Collimonas fungivorans: one gene and its partners. The protein of the gene in region 3 interacts with the protein of the main gene of each other region in a pairwise test. Links are inferred from orthologs where the notes say so. Each region holds a gene or a part of one and is shown on either strand. Other genes may lie near its edges. The genes, in order: dnaE, CFter6_RS16275 and dnaQ.

Region 1 (6,688 bases), 550 kb from region 3 along the record:
TTGTATAGGAAGATGAGCTCATCAGTCAGTCGGCCTTAATTTCTTTTTTGCGCTTAAGTATGATCGCAAGGAATGTCGCAACGCTCATGCAATAAAACCCGCCAAGAACTGTCCAGAAAAACATCAGATCCGTAAGGCCAAAGATAAAGAAGCCCAGACAGAGGAGCCCCCCCAATCCTGCCGCCACTCTAATGTCCCTATCAGGGTGATGTATTTCCCTGTAAAAATAATACGCTGGCACGCAATATATCGACAAGTTCGCCAGTAGCCCGAATATCCCCAAGATGGTCAGATTAAACAAAAGTTCATTGTGAGAATGTGCAAGAGATGCCGCGAGGGGACTAATCTTGTTTTGCGCAGACAGGGTTTCCAAACCTATACCGAAGTTCTCCCGTCCGATCCCAAAAACCGGGCGTTCCTTGAACAGTTCCCAGGATGCCCGCCAGAGCTGAAGTCTGATACCTAGCGAAGTATCAACATTTTTCCCATGCAGATAAAGAGAAATATCCGATTTAGCTTCCGTCATCCTGGTTTCCACTGTACTACTGAAAGTAAACACGGATCCCACCACGACAAGAGAGAAAATTGTCAGCATCAACTTATGGCGCAACTGGATTCTTTTCCAGGAATGGACTGCGAAAATCATGAAAAAAGGAATCGCTATCCAGGTGCCTCTGGACTGTCCCAGAATGGTGATGTACAGGCTGGCAATAAAAATGATGAATTTCAGGGCCATGATCATTTTATTGCGGCGATTGTTCCAGCCGATCGACAGCAGTGTCATACAACCAAGCAACAGGGCAATGTCAGAAAAAGCAATGATCAGCAGAAATCCGATATTGCCTGGCCGCGATATTCCTCCGTCCGTCACCAGATAGATCTTGATCGTTGCTGCAATGATTCCGCAAATGAAAGACCACTGCACATACTTCAGATATTTAAGGGGTGCCGCCATTACTATCCAAAAGACAGGCGCAAAGACGGCAAGGCGCAACGCGCGATCATATTGCTTGGCGTCAAAAATTCCAAGCGAAAGCTGATTGAGAATAACTGCAATGAACAAGGAAGCCATGGCAAGATGAAGCAGCCAATAGTCTTTCAACACTTGACTGAACGCGATGTCCATAGGTTTGCAGCGCAGGATCAGTGCGACTATGCTGCAAATCAAAAGCACGAATAAACAGGCATTGCCAGCGTTGTGCAGCACAATGGATAAAGCAGGAAACAGCAGAATGGCCAGAATCACAGGCCATTTGATATAGGACAAATTTCTTCTCCGGGGTTAAGTTAAATGGTGAGACGGCGCCGGATAAATCGCATCAGTTTAATATTCCACAGCGACCGCTTCCGGTCCCACCTTTTCTATCAGGGCGAGCTGCAGGCCATCGCTAGGCGAAACTCTCCACTCATTGCCGAATAATATTTCGCAAGCGATGCCTTCCCCGGTATAGCGCAGCGTCATGGGCAAGCCGGTTTCTGAGCGATGCGACGATAGCATGTCCCTAAGCTGCGCCGCATCGATTTTCTGTGACAGCGACGATAGGGACAGCACGATCTGGCGGCCGTACTGAATCCGCGCAGTAGCAATATCCATCACCCTCTCCGCCGACACCCGCAAACCACCGTTGAAACGATCTTCCGACACCTTGCCATGCACCACCAGGAATTCGTCTTCCTTGAAAAACGCCTTGTTCGGTTCAAACTGCTCGTTATAGACAGTGACATCGACAGTCGCGCTGCCGTCGTCCAGCGTCACGATCATCATTTTTCCACGCTGTGTCATTTGCGCCCGCAAGCCAGAGATGATGCCTGCCAGGACGCGCGGTTCGCGCGACGGTTCCAGGCTGCCGAGCGGAGTGCGGGCGAAGCGGCGCGCTTCAGCGGCGTAGGCATGGAACAGATGGCCCGACAGATAGAAACCGAGCGCGCTCTTCTCTTCAGTCAATTTTTGCTTGTCAGTCCATGGCGCCGCCTGCACATATTCGATCGGCGCTTCAAGATCACTGTCGTCGCCTCCAAACAGGCTGACCTGGTTGGCGGACGCCAGTTTCTGGTCTGCTGCTTCCATCGCGCGCGGCACCGAAGCCAGCAGGATTCCGCGGTCGACCTTGAAACAATCGAACGCACCGGCGCGTATCAGCGACTCGATGGTGCGACGATTGATCTGGCGCTTGTCTACCCGCAGGCAGAAATCGAACAGGTTGACGAACGGCTTTTCCTGGCGGGCCGCGATGATAGCTTCAATCGCGTTCTGCCCCGAACCTTTTACCGCACCAAGGCCGTAGCGGATGAACGTCGCCTTCTTGCCCGGCTCGCCTTCCGGCGTGAAACGGTAATCCGACAGATTGATGTCCGGCGGCAGCAAGGTCAGCTTGCACACCGTCAGCGAATCTTCCACCAGGATCTTGATCTTTTCGGTGTCGTCCATCGCCAGCGACAAGTTGGCTGCCATGAACGCGGCGGGGTGATGTGCTTTCAGGTAAGCGGTGTGATAAGACAGCAATGCATAAGCGGCGGCGTGCGACTTGTTGAAGCCGTAGCCCGCGAACTTTTCCATCAAGTCGAAAATCTCGTCGGCCTTGGCTTCGGTCAAACCGTCCTTGGCGGCGCCGTCGCGGAAAATCTGGCGATGCTCCGCCATCTCCTCCGCTTTTTTCTTACCCATCGCCCGCCGCAGCAGATCCGCGCCGCCGAGCGAGTAACCGCCGACCACCTGCGCCATCTGCATCACCTGCTCCTGGTACACCATGATGCCGTAGGTTTCCGACAAGATGCCTTCGGTGCGCGGATCGGGATAGTCGAAACGCTCGCCGTGCTTGCGTTTGCAGAAGTCCGGGATCAGGTCCATCGGACCCGGCCGGTACAACGCCACCAGCGCGATAATGTCTTCGAAGCGGTCGGGCCGCGCATCTTTCAGCATGCCTTGCATGCCGCGGCTTTCCAGCTGGAACACGGCCACTGTTTTAGCGGCGGTCAGCAATTCATACGACGGCCGGTCGTTGAGCGGCAGTTTTTCCAGGCTGAAATCAGCCATGGCCGGATCGAGCTGCTTGATGTAGCGCACTGCGCGGTCAAGAATCGTCAGTGTGGTCAAACCCAAAAAGTCGAACTTGACCAGGCCGACGGCTTCGACGTCGTCTTTATCGTACTGCGAGACCACGCCGGCGTCGCCGCCCTGTGTGTATAGCGGACAGAAGTCGGTGAGCTTGCCTGGCGCAATCAGCACGCCGCCGGCATGCATGCCGATGTTGCGCGCGATGCCTTCGACTTGCTGCGCCAGGTTGAGCAGCTGCTTGACCTCTTCCTCGTTCTCCAGCCGCTCGGCCAGCATCGGCTCTTCCTGGATGGCGTCGGCAATCGTTACGTGCTTGCCCGGCTTGAACGGAATCAGCTTGGAAATGCCGTCGCAGAAATTGTAGCCAAAATCGAGCACCCGCCCGACGTCGCGGATCGCGCCCTTGGCCGCCATGGTGCCGAAGGTGGCGATCTGCGATACAGCATCCTTGCCGTAGAGATCCTTGACGTGCTGGATGACGCGATCGCGGCCTTCCTGGCAAAAATCGATATCGAAGTCGGGCATCGATACCCGTTCAGGGTTCAGGAAACGTTCGAACAGCAGATTGTATTTGAGCGGATCGAGATCGGTGATCTGCAGCGAATACGCGACCAGCGAACCTGCTCCCGAACCCCGGCCCGGCCCGACCGGTACGCCATTCTGCTTGGCCCAGCGGATAAACTCGGCAACGATCAGGAAGTAGCCGGGAAAACCCATCTTGATGATGGTGTCGGTTTCAAATTTGAGCCGGTCCTGGTAGCGTTGGCGCTGCTGTTCGCGCTTCGTTTCGTCCGGGAACAGATGCAGCAGGCGCAGCTCCAGGCCTTCCTGCGACTGCTGTATCAGGAAATCGCCGATGGTCATGCCGTCCGGTGTCGGGAAATCCGGCAACTGCGGCTTGCCCAATTGCAGCGTCAGGTTGCAGCGCTTGGCGATTTCGATGGAATTCTGCAGCGCGGCCGGCATATCGGCGAACAGCTCGGCCATTTCCGCCTGGGTCTTGAACGACTGCTGGTCGTTGAAACGGCGTACGCGGCGCGCATTCGCCAGCATTTCGCCTTCGGCGATACAAGTGCGGGCTTCATGCGCAATGAATTCTTCCTTATCCAGGAACTGGATCGGATGCGTAGCCACCACCGGCACGTTGAACTTGGCCGCCAGCGCTACCGCCTGGCGCACGTGCGCCTCCATGTTGGGCTGGTCGGCGCGCTGGATCTCGACATAAAAATTGTCCGGGAAAATCGCCGCCCACCGCTCGATGCAACGTTCCGCCAATCCCGTATTGCCATTATCGATGGCAATGCCGATGTCGCCGAAATGGGCGCCGGACAAGGCAATCAGGCCGTTGCCGCCACTCTGCTGCGTCAGTTCAGCCAGCCATTCGGCGCGGATTTCCGCGCGGCCGCGATGCAGGTTTTCCAGCCAGGCCCGGGACAGCAGTTCACACAGCTGCAAATAACCGCCGCGGTTCTTGACCAGCAGCAGCAAGCGCGACGGCTTGTCGCGATCGTCGTCATTGGTGATCCAAACATCGCAGCCGATGATCGGCTTGATGCCCTTGCCGCGCGCAGCTTTGTAGAATTTGACCATGCCGAACAGATTGGCGAGGTCGGAGATGCCAAGTGCTGCCTGCTTGTCGCCGGCAGCGGCTTTCACGACATCGTCGATGCGTACCAGGCCATCGACAATGGAATACTCGGAGTGGAGGCGGAGATGAATAAATTGCGGTGTCGTCATGGCCGGTATTTTACCCTGAGGCCCCGCCCGCCAAGGGCAAAATTGGGCAATCCTGCAGCCGGCGTTTATAATACTGATAAATCAACGACTTACCGAGAAATACACCATGCAGTCCAGCCATCCCTACGTCAATATCGCCGCCTATAAATTCATCACTTTCATAGACGCAGAGCAAAAGCGTCCGGAATTTCTTGCAATTTGTAAGCAATTGCAACTAAAGGGCACGATTTTGCTTACTCCGGAGGGAATCAACCTGTTCCTGGCCGGCCTGCGTGAGCAAATCGACCAGTTCCTGGCCTGGCTGCGCGCCGACGAACGCTTCGCTGACCTGGAGGTGAAGGAAAGTTATTCCGAAAAGCAGCCTTTCACGCGCATGCTGGTCAAGCTGAAAGCAGAAATCATCACAATGAAACATCCGTTGATCAAGCCGGAGCTGGGCCGCGCTCCGGCGGTGCAAGCACAGACGCTGAAGCGCTGGCTGGACCAGGGCTACGACGACAAAGGCCGGCCGGTAGTCATGCTGGATACGCGCAACGCATTTGAAGTCGACGTCGGCACCTTTGAAAACACGATCGATTACCGCATCGAAAAATTCAGTGAGTTCCCGGCTGTGATCGCTGCGCACAAGGACGAACTGGCCGACAAGACTGTCGTCACTTTCTGTACCGGCGGCATCCGCTGCGAGAAAGCCGCAATCCACATGCAGAATATCGGCTACGACAGCGTCTATCAGCTGGAAGGCGGGATCCTCAAGTATTTCGAAGAATGCGGCGGCGCTCATTACGACGGCGACTGTTTTGTGTTCGACTATCGCACCGCGCTCAATCCGCAACTGCAGGAAACCGCCACCGTGCAATGCTACGCTTGCCGCGCCGTGGTGACGCCGCGCCAGCAACTGTCGCCGCAATACGTGGCAGGCAAGTCCTGTCCGCATTGCCTGCCGGAAGCCGCGGCGATTCCAACAGAAGCCACCGGCGCTTACTGAACGCAACTACTGAACCAGTAAAAAAAGCCCGGTTGCAATCGCAAGCGGGCTTTTTACTTTCTGGAGCGAACCTGGATTCGCCCTCTTGCAGGAAAATTACTTCTTGAATTTCTGTGCGGTCTCTGCAACGCGCTTGCCAAACTGTTTGGCGGTTTCAAGATCGCCGGCTGCAGGGCCTTCTTCCGGCGAAGAGTCCGACGGGCTTTGCGCCAGCGCGCCGGAGAAACCGCCGACAAAGTTCACGTCGTTACGTTGCGCGGCCTTGCTGTTGGCCGGCATCAAGCCGGTGCCGACCCAGACCATGCTGTGCTGCATCGCGAAGGTGATCAGATAACTCATGGTGGTGCCCTTGTCGCCATTCATCGTCGCTGAATTGGTAAAGCCGGCAGCCACCTTGTCCTTCCATTTCTGGCCGAACCATTGCTTCGACGAGGTATCGGCAAACTTCTTGAACTGCCAGGAAACGGTGCCCATGTATGTTGGCGTGCCAAAGATGATGGCATCGGCCGCTTCCAGCGAAGCCCAGGCTGCGTCGCTGAGATTGCCTTCGGCATCGATGGCGATCAGTTCAGGTGCAGCGCCCTCGGCCCGCAACACTCCGGCATGCACGGCTTCTGCCTGTTTTTTGGTATGGCCGTAGCCGGAATGATAAACAATAGCAACTTTAGTCATGGCAATGCCCTTTTGGCGTAAGAATCCGATTGAAAATAAACAACAAACAACACAATGAACCAGGCAGCGTGGATAACAATAAAGCAGCAATAAAACAATAATAAGATAATAATATGACAGCAATAGTCATACCAGCTGCCTTGTCGCGGATCACAATAAGCGACGAACGAAAAACGGAATCCGGAGTCAAGCCATCGTAACTGGGCGCATCAAGTCGGAATGCGATCCTGATATATTCG
Region 2 (5,560 bases), 1.8 Mb from region 3 along the record:
CCATCAACAACGAGTTTTACTTCGACAATTTCACCCCGGGCAACGGCTTCATCGCTTCGCTTGGCTTGGGTGCCGGCGCGAGCGGAGCGCCAGTAGAAATCGGTCCGGACGGGACGCCTGTTCCTGCGCCTGTGCCGCAAACCAATCCGCAGGAAGACGAGAAGCAGAATATCCTGAAGTTGTTCAGCGGTCATTGACGCTGCTTGCGGATAGAAGCGTATTGTTTTCGGTAGGGTGAGTACAGGTGCCCACCCTACGTGCCGATTTGCCGTTTAGCTGGCCCAGGTCCGCTGCAAAATCTGCTGCTGCAGATGCGCCGCCGCCAAGGTTCCATAGACCCGTCCGCCCATCGCTTCGCTGCGGCTGGCGATGAAAGCGTCGGCAATGACTGAAGGCGTGTGCTGCAGCATCAAAGCGCCCTGGACCGTCAGCACCAGGCGCTGCACGAAGCGGCGTCCCAGCATCTCGCGCTGTTCGGCTGGCGCCGCCAGATCCTTCTGCAAATCGTCCAGCATCCCGCGCAGGCCCAGATGGTCGCGCGCCGTTTCAGCCAGCTGCGCCAGCAGCAAGCCGAAACTGGCCGGCTCGCGTTCAATGGCGCGCAGCACGTCCAGGCACATGACGTTGCCCGAACCTTCCCAGATCGAGTTGACCGGCGCTTCGCGGTAAAGACGCGCCATCGGACCGGTTTCGACATAGCCGTTGCCGCCCCAGATTTCCATGCATTCGCCGCTGAATTCCAGCGCCCGCTTGCAGACCCAGAACTTGGCGGCGGGCGTGACGATACGGCGCCAGGCGCGCTGCAGCGGATCGTCCGGATGTTCGAAAGCGCTAGCCAGCTGCAGCATCAGCAGTGTCGCCGCCTCGCTTTCCAGCGCCAGGTCGGACAAGACGTTTTGCATCAGCGGCTGTTCTGCCAGATGGCGGCCGAAAGCGCTGCGGTGGCGCGCATGATGCAGCGCCTGCACCAGCGCCTGGCGCATCAGGCCGGCGGAACCGATGACGCAATCGAGGCGCGTGTGGTTGGCCATTTCGATGATGGTCGGGATGCCGCGGCCTTCGTCGCCGACCATGATGCCGAAGGCTTCCCGGAATTCCACCTCGCTGCTGGAATTGGAACGGTTGCCGAGCTTGTCTTTCAGGCGCTGGATCTGCACCGGGTTCTTGCTGCCGTCAGGCCGCCAGCGTGGCACGAAAAAACAGCTCAAGCCCATCTCGGTACGCGCCAGCACCATGTGGGCGTCGCACATCGGCGCCGAAAAAAACCATTTATGTCCGGTCAGCAGGTAACCGGCGCCGCGTCCGCCGCCGCCCTCGAGCGGGATGGCCGTGGTGGTATTGCTGCGCACGTCGGAGCCGCCTTGTTTTTCCGTCATGCCCATGCCGAGCAGGATAGAGTTCTTGTGTTCCAGCGCCAGGTCGCGGCTGTCATGTTCACATGACAACAGTTTTGCCTGCAGGGCGGCAAACAAGGCTGGTTCCTGCTGCAGCACCGGGATCGAGGCGAAAGTCATGGTGGTGGGGCAGAGCGATCCGGCTTCCAGCTGGGCGTGCAGGAAATAACCGGCGGCGCGCGCCACGTGGCTGCCGCTTTGCGGCTTGATCCAGGGCAGGGCATGCAAACCTTCGCGGCGCAGCATGCCTAGCAGGGCGTGCCAGGCCGGGTGGAATTCGACGGCGTCGATGCGGTTGCCGAGGCGGTCGAAAGTATTCAGTTCGGGCTGGTGGCGGTTGGCCAGTTCAGCCAGCTGCCAGCTTTCCTTGCTGCCGAGCTCGGCGCCGTAGCGCGCCAGCTGCTCGGCGCGCCATTGTCCGTGCAGGCGCTGCACGCCAGCTTGCAAGATGGTGTCGTCCAGGTACAGGTTGTTGCCATACAGTTCAGGCACCTGATTGGTGACTTCGTGGGTCTGCCCTTGCATGAGTGATCTCCTGATTTTATGGGGCTGTGTTGCTTGGCTTTACCTTGACTTTACCCCTTGCCCGGGTTCTCTGGAAGGTGTTGTCAGGCAATTATCTAGAGCGGCGCTTCAGTCGGCGCTTCCCCAATGAAATGCCGGCAAGTTTAAAAGCTGTGCGGGCTTCGTCTGTCAGGTAAAATGCTGTCTGTATTTCACAATTTGCTTTCACAACTTGCTGCCCCTATCCGCTGCCTATGTCCTACCAAGTTCTCGCCCGTAAATATCGCCCCAGGAGTTTCGATACGCTGGTCGGCCAGGAACACGTCGTAAGGGCCTTGACGCATGCCTTGGAGCAGCAGCGCCTGCACCACGCCTATTTATTTACCGGCACGCGCGGCGTCGGCAAGACCACCTTGTCGCGGATCCTGGCGAAATCGCTGAATTGCATCGGCGCCGACGGCAACGGCGGCATCACCGCGACGCCGTGCGGCGTGTGCGAAGCGTGCGTGGCGATCGACGCCGGGCGCTTTGTCGACTATATCGAGATGGACGCGGCCTCGAACCGCGGCGTCGACGAAATGGCGCAGTTGCTGGAGCAGGCTGTGTATGCGCCGTCCAATGCGCGCTTCAAGGTCTACATGATCGACGAAGTGCACATGCTCACCAACCACGCTTTCAATTCGATGCTGAAGACGCTGGAAGAGCCGCCTGAACATGTCAAGTTCATCCTGGCCACCACCGACCCGCAAAAAATCCCGGTGACGGTGCTGTCGCGTTGCCTGCAGTTCAATTTGAAGCAGATGCCGCCCGGCCATATCATCAGTCACCTGGACAATATCCTGGGCCAGGAACAGATCGAATTCGAAACCCCGGCGCTGCGCTTGCTGGCGCAAGGCGCGCACGGCTCGATGCGCGATGCGCTGTCGCTGACCGACCAGGCGATCGCCTATGCCGCCGGCAAGGTGACCCTGGAAGCGGTGCAGGGCATGCTCGGTGCGCTCGACCAGTCTTACCTGATCCGCGTGCTGGATGCGCTGGTGGCGAAAGACGGCCCCGGCTTGCTGGCGGTGGCCGACGACATGGCCAGCCGCAGCTTGTCGTACAGCGCGGCGCTGCAAGACCTGGGCACGTTGCTGCATCGGGTAGCGCTGGCGCAAAGCGTGCCGGCAGCCCTGGCCGACGATTTGCCGGAACGCGAAGAAGTGATCCGGCTGTCGGCCTTGTTCGATGCCGAAGAAATACAGCTGTTTTACCAGATCGCCGTACACGGCCGCAATGAACTTGGCCTGGCGCCGGACGAATACGCCGGTTTTTCGATGACCCTGCTGCGCATGCTGGCGTTCCGGCCGCAAGCCGGCGGCAGCATCGCGGCGCCGCCGCCGGTCAGCCGTCCGCGGCCGCAGGCAAGCACTGCGCCAGCCACAGCCGCGCCTGCTGCATCGACGAGGCCGCCAGCACAGGCGGCGCCAACCGCCGCCCGCCTGAGCAGCGCACCGCCGACACTCAGCACCAGCGCACCAGTTGTACCTCTTGCGCCAGCCGCCGGCAACGGCGCCATGAGTCCGGCCCGGGCGGCGCTGGAAGCAGCGCGCGCCGCGTCTTCCCGCAAGGGCGGCGCACCGGCACGGCCGCAGTCAAGCCAGGCGCCGGCAGCACCGGTCAGCCAGCCAGCCGCGGCGGCCGTAGCGGACGTAGCGGACGCCAAACCGGCGGCGCCGGCCTATGTGCAGCAAGTGCCGCAGAATTCTTCGGTGCCGCCTTGGGAAGAAGAGATCCCGCTGCCCATGGATTTGCCGGACACCGAATTTTCCAGTTCGGCGGCTGAAAAAAAAACTGAGTCGTATTCATCGCCAGCCCCTCCGTCGCGCCCAGCTGCCGCCAACGGCGCAGTGAGCAATGGCCGCCAGCCTGTGCGCGCCGAACCGGTGGTGCAGCAGCCGGCAGCTGCGCCGGAGCCGCTGCCGCCGCTGGTGCTGCAGCCCGATCCGAACCTGAACTGGGACGGCAACTGGCCCTTGCTGGCTTCCACCCTTGCGGTGCGCGGCGTGGCACATCAGCTGGCGCAGCAGAGCGAACTGGTCAAGTCCGACAGCAGCGGCCCGGCGACCCAGTTTCATCTGCGGATTCCGTTCGATACACTGCGCTCGGCTGGCAGTGTCGATAAGTTGGAGCTTGCGCTGAGCGAGCATTTCGGCCGTCCGGTCAAAGTGGAAACCGAGCTCGGTACGGTGCGCCATACCGCCAACGCGCAGATGCTGGCGGCGCAGGCAGAGCGCCAGCGCCTGGCGGAACTGACCGCGCAGAGCGATCCCTTCATCCAGAGCATGATGCGTGAATTCGGCGCATCGATCGTGCCGGGATCGATCAAGCCTCTGGGCTGAAGCAGCCGGAAGCAACGCGGGCCGGCATCGGCTTGGCCCGTTTGAAATACCAGTCAGATTATCTGTTTTTATAGGAGAAGCACCATGATGAAGGGCCAACTGGCAGGGCTGATGAAACAAGCCCAGGCAATGCAGGACAACATGAAGAAGATGCAAGACCAACTGGCCTTGATCGAAGTCGAAGGCGAGTCGGGCGCAGGCCTGGTGAAAGTCGTGATGACTTGCAAGAACGCAGTCAAGCGGGTGGCAATCGACGCTTCGCTGCTGGCTGACGACAAGGACATGCTGGAAGACCTGGTAGCCGCCGCGTTCAACGATGCAGTGCGCAAGGCTGAAGCGCTGTCGGCTGAAAAAATGTCCGGCCTGACCGCTGGCATGCCTGCCGGCTTCAAACTGCCATTCTGATCAACCGTATCATTGATTGAGCACCGACCGCATGACGCTTGTAACCTGATGCAGGGCCAGCCGTGAAAATTCCTTCCAGTCTCACCTTGCTGACCGAAGCCTTGCGTCATCTGCCCGGTGTCGGCCCCAAGTCGGCTCAGCGCATGGCTTATCACTTGCTGCAGCATGACCGCGACGGTGCGGCCTTGCTGGGGCGGGCGCTGACGCAGGCGGTCGACCAGATCCGCCACTGCGCGCTGTGCAATACCTTCACCGAGAACGAGGTGTGCGAAACCTGCCTCGATCCGGAGCGCGATCCGAGTTTGCTGTGCGTGGTGGAGACGCCTACCGACCAGCTGATGATCGAACAGACGCTGACTTTCAAGGGTTTGTATTTTGTGCTGATGGGACGCCTGTCGCCGCTGGACGGCATCGGCCCCAAAGACATCCAGCTGGAGAAGCTGATCAGCCGCGCCACCGACGGCGTCGTCAAGGAAGTGGTGCTGGCCACCAATTTCACCAACGAAGGCGAAGCCACTGCCCATTACATCAGCGAGACGATGAAAGCCCGCGGCCTGCAGGTCAGCCGTTTGGCGCGCGGCGTGCCGGTAGGCGGCGAGCTGGAGTATGTCGACGCCGGCACCATCGCGCGCGCCATGCTGGACCGGCGCGCAACCTGACAAAACGGAGCGCCATGCCAAAAAAACATAGCAGTAGTCCGAATTAAACCGGCTCGGGCAGTATTATCATAGAAGACTAGTAACCAGTTTCGAGACAGCCGCGCCAAGACGGCAAAGAAAACATACATTGCAAAAACAAACAGCAGTGAAATAACCCTGGATATACGAGGAGACAATATGAAATTCAGCTGGAAGCAGTTCGGCATCGCCCTTTGCC
Region 3 (5,653 bases):
GACGCAGCGCTTGCTCGAGTACTCAAGGTGGCAGCGCCAGTGATCAGCAAAGTTCGCAACAACGTTCTACCCGTTGGGCCAACGTTGTTGGTGAAGCTGCATGAAGCGACAGGTATGACTACGAGAGAAATCAAGGCGCTTGCAGGAATTGAGCAGTACTGATATGAAATCTAACTTCGCCCATAAGCGCGAGATTGCTAGAGGGGCCACAACATCAGACCGCGTTAGTATGCTCTCGCTCATTCGGCGACATTTATTTGTCCTGCTTGTGAGCCAGCCGGGCAGTACACCCGGTTCGCGGACAACTATAGAACTGGTAGCCGCGGCGCAAAACCGTTTCAATATTCGATCCTTGGCACGACGGACAAACAAACAATCCGTCTTTTTTTCGCTTAAAGCACTGCAATTGAGCATCCCATTCATACCTGGGATACAGAAAATAGACCCAGATAGCAAGAAACGCAATTACGCCCACGGCGACCAGAGCCATTTTCGCGAACAGAACGGAGTGTCCCTTAATGGCATCCGCAGGCGTCGCCCAATCCACGAAGGCCCACAAAAAAATACAAGCGGCCGTGATACCGGCAAATATGACGCTGGTGCGACGCTCCTTCATTGCCTTGAAAAAATCTTCAATTTGACCTGTTGCCATTCCCGCCTCCCTGTTAGTACTAATTATTCGAGAATCCTATCATGACAACAAACCCAGTTAAGTACATTGACGACGCTGCATTGGCCGCGCCGCAACGCGAGTCGCGCATCGGAGAGAAGGATGCGGCCTCCTTTGTGCAAGTTGTGAAATGTCGCAGAAGTACTGGTAAAGTGAGATGACGGCAGTGACCGGCATCCACGTACACTTAGTACTAATACCGGTGTTTTGCACCCTCACCGGATATACCGACAAAGCCGTTCGGCGAAAAATCGAGACGGTATCTGGGTTGAGGGAATTCACTACCGTCGTGCGCCAGACGGCCACATAAACATGAATATGCAGGAGTATTACAAATGGGTAGAGGGCGTAAAGGTAACGGCGTAGAGATTCGCGAAGCATCAATTCGCGTGTCTTTTAGCTGGCGGTTGCGTCGTTGTAGGGAGACGCTCGACTTGAGACCGACCGCACCGAACATCAAATTCGCGGAGCGGCTGGTCGATCAGATCAAACACAAGATCCAGATGGGCAATTTTGTCTATGGCGAGTTTTTCCCGAATTCACCCAATGCCGAGAAAATGGGCTCCACAGTCAGAACGTTTGGGGCCATGTGCGACATGTGGCTTAAGACCAAAGGTCGACTGGCGGCTGCCACGCTCTCGCAATATTCAAATGCACTGAAATTCTGGCAGAGCAAGCTTGGCGCCGACAGCCCGATCGAAACCCTGAGTTACGGAAAAATTGTAGCGATCGTTGGCTCGCATCCTTGGCCAAGCGCGAAGCTTTGCAATAATTATCTGATTCCACTTAGAGGTGTCTTTACCTTGGCAGGACGGGAAATACATGAGCTCGTCAATCCAATGCAAGGTATTGAGAATGGCAAACATCAGAAAGCTGCGCCGGATCCGCTCACTACAGAAGAGATGGAGTGGATTCTCTCAAGCATGCGCGAACACTATGATCGTCGGATAGCGAATTATTTTGAATTCGCATTTATGACGGGCATGCGGCCAGAAGAACTGATCGCACTGCGCTGGGGAGACGTCGACTGGAATCACGGCACCGTTAGGGTCGAACAGGCGAGAACTTTTATGGGGCAGCTCAAAAGCCTAAAAACGCATGAAATTCGTGACGTCGACCTGGTTGACCGAGCAATTGCGGTGCTTCAGGCGCAAAAATCCTTCACTTATATGAAATCGGCGGAGATATTTGAGAACCCGGTTACCGAGAAGCCATGGCATGACGAACGCAGCCAGAGGGACCATTACTGGAAGCCAACGTTGAAACGTTTGGGGATTCGCACACGCCGCGCTTACCAAACCCGGCACACTTACGCGACAACAGCATTAATGGCCGGCGTGAACCCGACGTACATCAGCCGCCAGCTAGGGCATGCAAATGCAAAAATGCTATTTACGGTCTATGCAAAGTGGATTGATTCCGCAGATCGCGGGAGGGAGAAAGCAAAAATGGAAGCCGTACTGCGCTTCCATTCCACTGATATTCACTTACAAACAAATTCGAATTTGTCCCGAATTTGTCCCAGCATCCCCGCAAACGTTGAGAATACTGGTAGGCACGATTGGACTCGAACCAACGACCCCTACCATGTCAAGGTAGTGCTCTAACCAGCTGAGCTACGCGCCTAAAGAAGCGAAATTATAATGGCAAATCTCGTTCGTGGCTAGTGTCTTGTGTGAATTTTTTACAAGATCAGTTTTGCGGCGGGTTTTCCGTTGCATCTGCCGCCGGCTGGCGCCATATGCAGGCGCCTTTGGCATCCTTGTCCAAACCGTTGAGCAGCAGCTCATGCTCGGCCAGTTCTTCCGCGTTCGCCGTGCGCACCACGATCTCCGCCAGCGGCAGCAGTTCCAGCGCCGCACCGCCGCCGTCCGCATCGCCGTGCCCTGCCCCAAGGTCGATGCTGAAACTGTTCTGGCCGCGCGTCATCGCCAGGTACACCTCGGCCAGCAATTCGGAGTCAAGCAAGGCGCCGTGCAAGGTGCGGTGGGCGTTAGAGATGCCGTAGCGGTCGCACAGGGCATCCAGCGAATTGCGTTTGCCTGGATACATTTCCTTGGCTTGCACCAGGGTGTCGATGACGCCGGCGACATCGCCGGAAAACGTGCCCTTGCCTAGCAGCTTGTATTCGGCGTCGAGGAAGCCCAGGTCGAACGGGGCGTTGTGGATGATGACCTGGGCGCCGCGGGTGTACTCGCGCAGCTCGTCGAATATTTCGGCGAACTTCGGCTTGTCGCTGAGGAAGGCGGTGGTCAGGCCGTGGACTGCCAGCGCGCCTTCTTCCGAATCGCGCTCGGGGTTGATGTAGCGATGGAAGTTATTGCCGGTCAGGCGCCGGTTCAGCAACTCGACGCAACCGATTTCGATGACGCGGTCGCCGGTGCGCGGGTTGAGGCCGGTGGTTTCGGTATCCAGAACGATTTGTCGCATGGTCACTTAATTTTCAATACAAACATATGTTAATAATAGCGCGCCGCAGCCAATGCGGCCGTGGCGGTGTTATACAACCGTGGTCACGCCGCGGTTGGCGAGCTGGTCGGCGCGCTCGTTGCCGACGTGGCCGGCATGGCCCCGGACCCATTTCCATTCGATCTTGTGCTGGGCCTGGGCGGCGTCTAGCGCCTGCCACAGGTCGACGTTTTTCACGGGTTCGCGCGCCGCGGTTTTCCAGCCGCGCGCTTTCCAGCCGTGGATCCATTCGCTGATCCCTTTTTGCACATACTGGCTGTCGGTATACACCGTCACCTCGCAGGGACGAGTCAGGGCGGTCAAGGCCTCGATCACCGCTTTCAGCTCCATCCGATTGTTGGTTGTATTGCGTTCGCCGCCAAACAATTCCTTTTCCTTGCCATCCGCCACCAATAGCGCACCCCAGCCGCCGGTGCCGGGATTGCCCTTGCAGGCGCCATCGGCATATATCTCTACTTTGTCCATACTGTCTTTCGCTGCTTGTTATATGTGAGACCCCTGCCCTGACTACTCAGCGCCGTTGCGGTCCGTCTTGTGTATCTTGTTGGTGGCCGGCACGCCGCGCGCTGCCTTGATCAGCTGTTTGCTGAAAGCCGGGCCGACCAGGTGCATGCCCTTCACCCGCTTGATCGCCTGCACGATATATACCGCGCCGAAATATGGCCACCAACGGTTGCCGGCCTTTTCCATGAAGGCGAAGCGATGCAGCCACTTGCTGCTGGTATACGGCGGCGCGTAGCAGCCGAAGTGGCCGCGGTTGACTTCCATGTTCAGCAGCTTCAGCCAGTCTTTCAGGCGTAGCAGGCTGATGAACTCGGCGTTCTGCGGCAGGAAATGCACGCCCGACATGCGGCCCGCGGTTTGCCTGATGCCCCACAAACTGGCCGGATTAAAACCGGTGATGATAACCTGCCCTTCCGGAATCAGCACCCGTTCGACCTCGCGCAAGATCTGGTGCGGCTCGGCGGCGAACTCGAGCACATGCGGCAACACCACCAGGTCCAGGCTTTGCGAGGCAAACGGCAGTTCGGCAAAATCGTGGGTCACCACCACGCCGGATTGCGCTTCGCCCGCTGCCGGCAGGCGGCTGTCCGTCAGCCATTTGTGGCGCATGCGGTTCGCTTGCAGGGACTTGATTTGCGGCACGCCGATCTGCATCGCGTTGAAGCCGAAGATATCCGCCGTCATCGCGTCCAGGCGCGCCTGCTCCCACTCCAGCATGTAACTGCCGGTGGGCGTCTGCAGCCAGGGGCCGAGCGCTATAATGGACTTTTCTGACGACGGATTTGCCATGCCTGCCTTAATTGATAAATCAATGAGAGAACCATTCAATAAGTCGTTAAGCGTATTGGCGGTGCCGGCATTCAACGACAATTATCTCTGGCTGATTCACGATGGCCGCCATGCGGCGGTGGTCGATCCCGGCGATGCCCAGCCGATCCTGGCCGCGCTCGCTGCCCACGACCTGATACTTGTCGCTATTTTACTGACACATCACCATGCTGACCATGTCGGCGGCGTACAAACTTTGCTGCGGCACTTCGACATCCCGGTATTCGGCCCTGCCGGCGAAGACATCGCCGGCGTCAGCCAGAAGCTCAGCGAAGGCGATACCGCCGTCGTCCCGCAACTGGGACTGACCTTGTCGGTGCTGGAAGTGCCGGGCCACACCAGTGGCCACATTGCCTATGTGGCGCATGGCCAGCCCTGGCTGTTTTGCGGCGACACGCTGTTTGCCGGCGGTTGCGGCCGCCTGTTCGAAGGCAGCCCGGCGCAGATGGTCGATTCGCTGGGCAAGCTGAGCAGCTTGCCGGGAGACACCCAGGTGTATTGCGCCCACGAATACACCGTCGCCAACCTGCGCTTTGCGCTGGCGGTGGAACCGGACAATCCGGACCTGGTCGCCCGCATGGCCAGCGAACAGGCCAAACGCGCCCGCCAGCAAGCGACCGTGCCGTCGACCATCGCCCTGGAAATCGCCACCAACCCCTTCCTGCGTTACCGGCAGCCGGCCATCCTCGCCAGCCTGCAGGCCAGCGGCCGCATCGACGGCCGGCAATCCGATCCGGTGGAGGCATTCGCCGCCCTGCGCGAATGGAAAAACAATTTCAAGTGATCCGGCTGGCCGGGAGACCTATCAACGTCATTTATTGTGATTGTTGGTTAGATAGTCTCCGCATATCGATTTATTAAAAGTAATACCTGATAAATCAATCACTTATCTCATGTAACAGTGCAATTTTTGCTTGACGGGAGAAAACCGCCTTACGTACACTGCGTCTAATCCATTATTACCGGTTGATTACATCCCGGTTACATAAATTGAACCCATGTACCAGCTAAAACTCAAGACTTTCGCTTTTGCCGCGCTCGCTTTTTTCGGCACTCCGCTCTTGGCCCAGGCCAACGACATTTCCATCTATACCCCCACTTTCAGCCTGATCGACCCGAACGACCCCAGCGCCGGCATGCTCGGCATGGAACAGGTCGATATCTGGGCGCGCATCCGCAAGG

Evidence for each region.
Region 1: the proteins of dnaQ (region 3) and dnaE interact in binary tests that used the Escherichia coli proteins (3 or more experiments, as listed by UniProt). The link is inferred for Collimonas fungivorans from one-to-one orthologs.
Region 2: the proteins of dnaQ (region 3) and CFter6_RS16275 interact in binary tests that used the Escherichia coli proteins (3 or more experiments, as listed by UniProt). The link is inferred for Collimonas fungivorans from one-to-one orthologs.

The regions. Positions count from the first base shown.
Region 1 is NZ_CP013232.1:1,448,941-1,455,628, reverse strand. The notes cover bases 1,125-5,143. They hold dnaE (DNA polymerase III subunit alpha), read right to left. Parts: upstream 4,793-5,143; coding sequence 1,325-4,792; downstream 1,125-1,324. Other genes in these bases: CFter6_RS06265 (sulfurtransferase), read left to right, coding at 4,899-5,143; CFter6_RS06275 (O-antigen ligase family protein), read right to left, coding at 1,125-1,267. Also shown: lipid A export permease/ATP-binding protein MsbA, read right to left, coding at 1-22; more of CFter6_RS06275, read right to left, coding at 26-1,124; more of CFter6_RS06265, read left to right, coding at 5,144-5,777; CFter6_RS06260 (flavodoxin family protein), read right to left, coding at 5,874-6,449. UniProt on the Escherichia coli protein: DNA polymerase III is a complex, multichain enzyme responsible for most of the replicative synthesis in bacteria. This DNA polymerase also exhibits 3' to 5' exonuclease activity. The alpha chain is the DNA polymerase catalytic subunit.
Region 2 is NZ_CP013232.1:3,794,346-3,799,905, reverse strand. The notes cover bases 1,825-4,715. They hold CFter6_RS16275 (DNA polymerase III subunit gamma/tau), read left to right. Parts: upstream 1,825-2,152; coding sequence 2,153-4,279; downstream 4,280-4,715. Other genes in these bases: CFter6_RS16270 (YbaB/EbfC family nucleoid-associated protein), read left to right, coding at 4,364-4,684; CFter6_RS16280 (isovaleryl-CoA dehydrogenase), read right to left, coding at 1,825-1,919. Outside these bases: CFter6_RS16285 (penicillin-binding protein 1A), read left to right, coding at 1-197; more of CFter6_RS16280, read right to left, coding at 273-1,824; recombination mediator RecR, read left to right, coding at 4,747-5,343; CFter6_RS16260 (ABC transporter substrate-binding protein), read left to right, coding at 5,521-5,560. UniProt on the Escherichia coli protein: Part of the beta sliding clamp loading complex, which hydrolyzes ATP to load the beta clamp onto primed DNA to form the DNA replication pre-initiation complex.
Region 3 is NZ_CP013232.1:1,996,144-2,001,796, reverse strand. The notes cover bases 1,232-4,215. They hold dnaQ (DNA polymerase III subunit epsilon), read right to left. Parts: upstream 3,101-4,215; coding sequence 2,363-3,100; downstream 1,232-2,362. Other genes in these bases: CFter6_RS08510 (class I SAM-dependent methyltransferase), read right to left, coding at 3,647-4,215; rnhA (ribonuclease HI), read right to left, coding at 3,170-3,604; CFter6_RS08530 (hypothetical protein), read right to left, coding at 1,318-1,536. In the rest of the region: CFter6_RS08540 (hypothetical protein), read left to right, coding at 1-162; CFter6_RS08535 (hypothetical protein), read right to left, coding at 254-652; more of CFter6_RS08510, read right to left, coding at 4,216-4,432; gloB (hydroxyacylglutathione hydrolase), read left to right, coding at 4,455-5,255; CFter6_RS08500 (transglycosylase SLT domain-containing protein), read left to right, coding at 5,470-5,653. UniProt on the Escherichia coli protein: DNA polymerase III is a complex, multichain enzyme responsible for most of the replicative synthesis in bacteria. The epsilon subunit contain the editing function and is a proofreading 3'-5' exonuclease.